2 regions of the Mangrovibacter sp. MFB070 genome follow, and region 1 is predicted to be linked to the other one. Evidence: predicted binding sites of a transcription regulator. Region 1 holds the regulator's gene; the other holds the start of a gene.
The links. Region 1 encodes Fur, which represses iron uptake genes when iron is present. Its sites were predicted from a motif close to ATAATAATGAGAACNACTATCAA; they were not measured.

Region 1 (4,267 bases):
TATTCCTGAGACAGCGAAAAAAAGAAGTTTTCTATGAAATTACACGCTCGCCTGCAATCTGCTCAACAAATGACTAACAATCCACCGGTTGTGCTCATCCATGGATTATTCGGTACGCTGGATAATTTAGGCGTTCTGGCAAGGGACCTGGTTAAGGACCACGACGTACTGCAAATAGACTTACGCAACCACGGCCTGTCTGCACGCAGTGACACTATGACCTGGCCTGCCATGGCGCAGGATGTACTGGACACGCTGGACGAACAGCACATAGACCGGGCGATATTCATCGGCCATTCAATGGGTGGCAAAACCGCAATGGCGGTGACACAACAGGCACCGGGACGGGTTGAAAAACTGGTCGCTATTGATATTGCCCCCGTCGATTATCACGTTCGCCGCCATGATACTATTTTTGCCGCTATAGACGCCGTTAATGCAGCCGGTGTAACTACCCGGCAGGATGCAGCGGCAATCATGCGCAACATCCTCGATGAAGAAGGGGTTATTCAGTTTTTGCTGAAATCCTTTGTTAATGGCGAGTGGCGTTTTAATGTCCCGGTACTCAAAGCGCAATACAGCAATATTGTTGGATGGGAAACCGTCACACCATGGCCGCATCCGGCACTCTTTATCAGCGGCGGGCTGTCGCCTTATATTCAGGAACAGTATCGTGAAACACTGCTTGCTCAATTCCCCTGTGCCAAAGCCTGGGTCGTTGCAGGTGCAGGTCATTGGGTTCATGCAGAAAAACCAGAGGCAGTCATTCGCGCGATTCGCCGTTTTCTTAGCCCTTCGGACGAAAACTGATTAAAAAGCCGCCGACTGGCTGGCAAATGTGGCTTTCGCGTTGGCGCGTCATGTAGCCTGATGTATCATGGCGCGCTGTAATGCGCCCGAGCACGTTGCTCAAGCCACCTGTTTTCCTCACTATTCTAATCATGGCAAAAGAACAAACGGACCGTACGACATTAGATCTGTTCGCGGATGAACGCCGTCCGGGTCGCCCGAAAACAAATCCACTGTCACGTCACGAACAATTGCGTATTAACAAACGCAACCAGCTTAAACGCGATAAGGTTCGTGGGCTTAAGCGTGTGGAATTAAAACTGAATGCCGATGCGGTAGATGCGCTGAATGAGCTGGCGCAGGTGCGAAACATGAGCCGTAGCGAACTTATTGAAGAGATGCTGATGGCTCAGTTAGATAACACAAAACCAGGTCATATATAATCCACGCATTCCCGGCAGTTTTTCCTTTTCATGTAGCAGTGTGTGCACCCGGTAATGATAGCTGTTTCCGCACTGGAAGCTGTTCTGCTATCATTGCCTTATCTGTGGACAAACTCACGCCACCATAACATTAAGTTTCAAGAGGTTATTAAACTCATGGCGATCGTAGGCATTTTTTTCGGCAGCGACACCGGCAACACTGAAAACATTGCAAAAATCATTCAAAAACAGCTTGGTAAAGATGTTGCTGAAGTGCACGACATAGCCAAGAGCAGCAAAGAAGACATTGAAGCCTTCGATATTCTGCTGCTTGGTATCCCAACCTGGTATTACGGTGAAGCACAGTGTGACTGGGATGATTTTTTCCCTACACTGGAAGAAATTGATTTTACGGGTAAATTGGTAGCCCTGTTCGGTTGTGGTGATCAGGAAGATTACGCCGAATATTTTTGTGACGCACTCGGCACAATGCGCGACATCGTCGAACCACGTGGTGCGGTTATCGTCGGTCACTGGCCAACTGCCGGGTATCATTTTGAAGCGTCGAAAGGTTTGGCGGATGACGACCATTTTGTCGGCCTGGCTATCGATGAAGACCGTCAGCCTGAGCTGACAGCTGAACGTGTTGAAAAATGGGTTAAGCAAGTTTCCGAAGAAATGCAGCTCGATAGCATTATTAATGCCTGATAGTTCACCGGCGCAATTATATTGCGCCGGATTGATAGGTAAAACCGATAAAAATAATTGCTACATTTTTTTAACTTTTTCGCGTTAGCGCTGTACAATGATCCAGTTGACAGCATGTATTTTTGGTAAATTTGCCAGTGCTGTCAGATTATTATTTTTCAATTTTGCTGGAGACTTGCGGTTTTCTTTAGGGAGTGTCAAACCTATAATGAGACGCATTAACTTTAGCGTATTACGTCGTACGCCCATTCACGGGCACTTTGCAAGCAACAGGACATATTCCGCATGACTGACAACAACACCGCATTAAAGAAGGCAGGCCTGAAAGTCACGCTTCCCCGGTTAAAAATCCTGGAAGTGTTGCAGGAGCCGGACAATCACCATGTCAGCGCGGAAGATTTATACAAGCGACTGATTGACATGGGAGAGGAGATTGGTCTTGCTACCGTGTATCGCGTGCTCAACCAATTTGATGACGCCGGAATCGTTACACGCCATAACTTCGAAGGTGGTAAATCCGTTTTCGAACTCACGCAGCAGCACCATCATGACCACCTGATTTGCCTTGACTGCGGTAAAGTTATCGAGTTCAGCGATGATTCGATTGAAGCTCGCCAGCGTGAAATTGCTTCCAGCCATGGTATCCGCCTGACAAACCACAGCCTGTACCTTTATGGTCATTGTGCTGAAGGCGATTGCCGTGATGATGAAAATGCGCACGAAGGCACCAAATAATCGGGTGTACCCGTAAGCCGGTGCAATGTGACCCCAAAAAAAAGCCAGGTTTAGAACCTGGCTTTTTTTTATCTGTTTTGGCCTTATGCCGCGCCGCTTGCAGGGCACTCCTGCCCCGCAAGCAAACCCGTGTCACTCAACAATCACCACCCTGCTGGTTCGGTTGCCATCCGGGCTCACAGCACGCACCTGTACGTTACCACTGACAACCGGCCGGGCGTCATCCCGCCAAACCTGCCACTGCTCCCCGCCATCAACGGAGTATTCAACCCTGAGCCCTGGCAGGCTGACATTAGTGGCCAGTTTCCCGTCAACAATCCGGGCACCAGGTACCGGAACACGCCAGGCAATACCGGCGGCATCCAGTTTCGCCAACTCACGCTGGCCTAACACATTGGCAAACCGCTGCCAGTCTTTTGCCAAAGCAGCCGTATCGACATAGTGGGTTTCTCCGCCTTTATACTCCCGCCCGGGCTGCCAGTCCTGTTCCCAGGAAGCCTTGTGCCAGGCACGCTCCGCTACTGAAATAATACGCGGGAATAAACGGTATTCCATTTCTTCGTCAGTGCGAACAACTTCACTCCAGACTTGCGCCGACAAACCATGAGCCCCGGGCCATAACTTCGCCGAACCGGCACTGAACGCATTGCCATCACGGTCTACCGAAGTTTCTGCATTTTGCGGCAAGTTATCTGGTGCGAAGCTAAACACTTTACGTTCATCGGTAAACCGGGTTCCCCAGTAATAGCCCGGCTCCATTGGGTCTACTTCATACGGGAAGTCAAAGTAAACATAATCCGGGTTGGAAATCGTGACTTCATAGCCTTTATTGGCCCAGTCACTCACCGCATCTGAACCACCCCAGTACAGGGTATCCCAGGAGTTAATCCCGGTGCGTTTAGTTGCAAAGGCCGACGCGCCTGACGCATCTCTCAGGCCATCTTGCCAGGCCTGCATTTTCTCAATGCCATGGGCATCAACCAGTTTACTCACTTCTACCGCAAACCAGCTTGGCAAATGCGCCATATCTTCAACTGCGCCAGATGCCACCAGCGCCTGGCACACTTCGGATTTCGCCCAGGGTTTATCTTGCTGGCTCATATCCACCTGCCCTTTTCCTGCCTCCGGGCTGGCTTTATCCGTGTACCCGGCCCCCAGGTAGATATTTTTCGCTTCATCTGCGCCAAAATGCCAGGTTGCCAGCGGCAAACCGGCTTCTTTATGCATCTGGAGAATTTCACTCATTACTTTATCAACAAAGCGGCGAGATGAATCCAGGCACGGGTTCAGATAACTGGCCTTGTCATAGAACTGAACCGTCGTGGTACGCGATGTATCGGTCGGGTCGAGCAAACGGTATTCATTCGCTGCATCAGGCTTACCCTCTTTCATCAGCCTGTCATAACGTGCTTCCATTGACACTACAGCAGCCCGGGCATGCGCTGGCATATCAATTTCCGGAATCACCTCAATATGGCGGGCTTTAGCGTATTTGAGTATTTCAATGTAATCCGCCCGAGTAAAATAACCGCTGCCATTATTGTTACTGTCCGGGCCTGATCCTAATTGTGGTAACAAACACTGTCTTTCAGTTAAATCATGGCAACGCTTCC
Region 2 (4,267 bases), on a different contig from region 1:
CAGTCAGCCCGGGAGCAGGAAAAACCAGGGAATCATCCACTGATTGCCAGACTTCACCCTCTGTTTCATGAAAACGCAGGTGAAGGGTATCTGCCTGTGCTAACCCGTGTTCAATTGCACGGGCCAACAATGCCGCATCCAGTTCACCTTCCAGCTCCACATAATGCGCCACACTCCATTCACTTTGCAGTGACGAAAGTTTTTCTGCCATCCAGATGCCAGGCTGCGCCGCTACTAAAGGTAAATTCATACACCCTCTCCTTCACAACTCACCTGGTGATGGGGATGGAGGGACTGCCATTGTGCTTTCAGCCAGGCATCACAATCAGCCTGGGGCTGTGCGTCACAGGCAACGTGCCATCCCACAGGCAACGCACACTGCTGCGGCCACAAACAGTATTGCTGCCGGGGATTACACAAAATCAAAAATAACCCTTGCGGGTTATCGAAGGGGTTGCTGAATTCCATACCAGGCTCCTCTGCCATGAAAAACACGCTTTACTGGCTCAACAGTGGTGCCCAGAGAGTTTTTAACCCGCTGGTTAGCCCACCGCGCCAGCAAAACGCGTCATGTCCGCCGTCAAACTGACGCCACAAAACGTTGTGCTGTGTGTGTTGTAGTTGTGCATACATAGCCTGGTTGGCCCGAAAGATAAGGGGTTCACGCAAGCCCGCCTCAAGAATGATTCGTGGGCGGCCAGCCGGGAGCTGGCCACTTTTAACCTGGCGGATAAGCTCGCCATCCACAGTTTCCCCACGGTTGGGCCACCAATAGGAACCAGAAAGGCTGAGCGCACAGCCGAAGCGCTCAGGCCAGTGTAATGCGGCATATAAAGATGCCAGGCCACCAAAACTTTGCCCGGCAACCACGGTATTTTGTGGCCCGGGATGAAAGGGTTCGAGTTGCGCAATATGAGGTAATAATTCGTTTTGCACTGCCAACCAGAAATCCTGATTGCAGGGCAATTCCCGGCTGCGATGAGCAGTATCGATAGCATCAACCAGTACATATACTGCTGCGGGCAGTTGCCCGGCCAAAGTCAGTGATTGCAGAACAGGCCAGACAGGCATGCTCTGCGCCCAAAACTCGCCATCCAGCAGTATTGCCAGTGGCCGTTGGGCAGGGTTTGAAGCCTCACCGGTGGTGTAAACCCAAACCCGGCGGGTATTGTGCAAATGTTCGCTGTGCCAGTTAACACACTGTGGTTCTGTATAAGACACTTGCGTGTTTTTCCACCCCGGTTGCTCTGGCGCATCCGGGAGTTCCAGACCTGAAACTGGGTGACCACGCCCCCCTCGCCAGCTTACCGGGTTTAGTGGGTCTGCAATCGCCTGGGGCAACAACCGGCGCCAGCCTTCACGCAGCGCCATTTTATCGCTCATATCACCCTGCATTACGGCTTCACTGAAGTCGTTCTCACCAAACGAGGGAATAAGGCAATAGCTGCCACGCCAGTGTGAACTTAATGAGGTAGTCCATGACCAGGCGTCGGTGCCCGGAATACGTTGCAGAGACTGGGGAACAGCACGCTGGTGGTGGTCTGTAACCCCGGTAATGTAGAGCCATACCCGCCGAACAGGCGAAGTGGATTCATCACCGTCGGGATCACGCCACCAGAACGTCACCCGGTACTTATCTGTGCCTTCAGCCACCCACTCCGGGCTTTGTTTATGTTGCCACCACGCATGGCTCCCACAGGCCAGTTCCATTGCACAATAACCTCATCGTTAAAATGGTTTTTTAACTGTAACAGAAATCGCGCATTATAGTATTGATAATAATTTTCATTTTCAATGATATTCTGATTCTCATAAATACCATTCAGAAAAAGCAGAATACTTAAAAAGCCCATGTTTTTAATAGGAATTAACTTACCGGGGGAATCACTGGTTGAAGAGATTTTGGAACTAATGGGAGCAGCAAGGTTTTCAGTGAGGGAAGTAAACTGTGGAGATTAAACCAGAAAAACCGTAGCAAAGGTTTTTCTGGCTGTACTGTCAGTTGCAGGCCATTATTTGGTCAGTTCTGCAGTCATATGAACTCTGTTGTTCATATTTGCTTCAGTAATATGGTAAGACGCACCTTCCTGCTGTGCTTTTGCAGCAATTTTTGCTTCAGCGCTGTCCAGCGTATCCGCAGTCACACTGACAGATTGTGCAAAGCTTGCAAATGAAACCAGAGTAAGAGCAGCGGCAGCAGCGATGGTTTTAATATTTTTCATGGTCATATTCCTTCATTCATTAATTAACACAAGTGATTTTGTTGAACGATGTCTTATCGTCGATGTATATATAGTAACCATTGAAATTATATTCATAGTAACTAAAAGTGCGCTTATAATTTTCTTTCGCACAGATTAATAAAAATTATTAGGTACACAAGAAAGAAGCAATGAAGGAATATGATTTAAAATCAGTTTATTAAAGGATGTTAACCAGAGTAAAACAGAAGGTGCCGCTGGGGTAACGGCCTGATGAGCTTTCAGCAGTGAGCAAGGTACGTGCCCTGCTCACTGGTTGATGAAGATTATTCTTCTTCGCCGAAGAACCAGTACCCCTGGTTTACCAGAGCAGTCAGTTCAGCTACAAACGCCGGGTTATCCAGCCCGTTGCCCAGTTCCTGCTCACCAATAGAGGTATAACGGCACAGTGCGTCTGCAGCCTTATCATCACTGGTGTTCAGCGCTTCACTGTGAACAAAGAAATGTTCGCCAATATGCAGAACCCGCAACCCACTGAGCCGGGTCAAAACCTCACCAGAACGCAGGGCATTAACCACTTCATCAGCCTGGTAAGCAGGTTCTGGCGGAGCAATATCCAGCTCATGGCGTGGCGTAGTGGCAAAACGGCCAAACCATTGCGCAAAGTCTTCGGGCTGGTTGATCAGATCAAGCATCATATTGCGCACCCGATCCAGTTCATAATTTTCTACTCTCCCGGGGTGCTCACGGCATGTCAGATCCGGATCACTGTAATGCTCACCACCCAGATCGTTTTCCAGCGCATAATCCGCAAAACTGCTGATCAGATCGCGCCCATTAGGGCCACGAAAACCAACGGAGTAATTTAATGCTGTCTCATGGGTAAAGCCGTCATGGGGGAATCCGGGTGGGATGTAAAGAATATCGCCTGGTGCCAGGTCTTCATCAATGATTGGCTCAAATGGCTCAACATGCAGCAAAGCCGGATGCGGGCAGAACTGCTTCAGTGGCAGTTTATCCCCTACCCGCCAGCGGCGGCTGCCCATGCCCTGAATGATAAAGACATCATACTGATCGATATGCGGGCCTACGCCCCCACCCGGTACCGAGAACGAGATCATCAAATCATCAAGCCGCCAGTCCGGTAATACCCGAAACGGGCGTACTAATTCAGCCGCAGGCGCATGCCAGTGGTTTACCGCCTGTGCCAGTAAAGACCAGCCAGTTTCCCCCAGGTGGTCAAACTGTTCAAACGGCCCGTTCCACGCCTGCCATTCCCCATTCTGCAGGCTCACAATACGGCTGTCGACTTCAGCTTCCATCGCGAGGCCGGCCAGCTCATCTGGTGTAATAGGATCGACAAAATCTGGCAAAGCATTTTTTAAGATAACCGGTTTTTTCTGCCAGTAAGTTTCTAAAAACTCCGGCCAGTTAATATTGAGTTGGTAAGCCATTCATGTGTACCGCGCAAGGGAAATGGGGGCTGATTATAAAGAAGTGGGGTTGTGGGGCTCTTTGTTGTGGGTCAAACCTGCGAGCGAAAGAATGGGAATGACAGGAAGCCCAAACTCAAAGGCTTCCTGTCACTGGTTTAAAATTCCGCGTCAATATCTACAACAGAAATCAATTTGTGGTTAACAAACTCTTTGATACCCAGCCCGGTTAATTCACGGCCATAACCAGAGCGACGTACGCCACCAAATGGCAGGTCTGCTTTCACGCGAGTTGGGTGATTAATGTAAACCATCCCGGTGGATACTTTGGTAGCCAGTTCAGCACCACGAGCAGTGTCACGAGTGAAAATAGAACCACCAAGGCCAAACGGCGAATCATTGGCGATGCGCACTGCATCGTCATCATCTTTGGCACGCAGTATCATAGATACCGGGCCAAAAAACTCCATGTAATAAGCCGGATTATCGGGTGTTACCTCAGTGAGAATTGTGGGCTGAACAAACGCCCCCTGACCTGGTACTTTTGGCCCAACTTCCAGAGCCTGTGCACCATGGGAAATCGCCAGTTGGATTTTCTCTTTGACTTCATCTGCCGCCTGTTGCGAGGAAAGC

Region 2: fes (enterochelin esterase) is a predicted target of Fur. The motif match lies at 1,767-1,789, and genes of this name have one in related genera.

The regions. Positions count from the first base shown of each region.
Region 1 is NZ_JJMI01000025.1:150,828-155,094, forward strand. Features, by position in the region: gene ybfF (esterase) at 34-810, shown strand; gene ybfE (LexA regulated protein) at 942-1,232, shown strand; gene fldA (flavodoxin FldA) at 1,389-1,919, shown strand; gene fur (ferric iron uptake transcriptional regulator) at 2,205-2,654, shown strand; gene DT73_RS12905 (beta-N-acetylhexosaminidase) at 2,787-4,267, opposite strand, start outside.
Region 2 is NZ_JJMI01000002.1:141,439-145,705, forward strand. Features, by position in the region: gene DT73_RS01090 (enterobactin synthase subunit F) at 1-250, opposite strand, end outside; gene DT73_RS01095 (MbtH family NRPS accessory protein) at 247-468, opposite strand; gene fes (enterochelin esterase) at 499-1,710, opposite strand; gene DT73_RS01105 (DUF1471 domain-containing protein) at 2,013-2,222, opposite strand; gene DT73_RS01110 (cupin domain-containing protein) at 2,528-3,655, opposite strand; gene DT73_RS01115 (NAD-dependent succinate-semialdehyde dehydrogenase) at 3,793-4,267, opposite strand, start outside.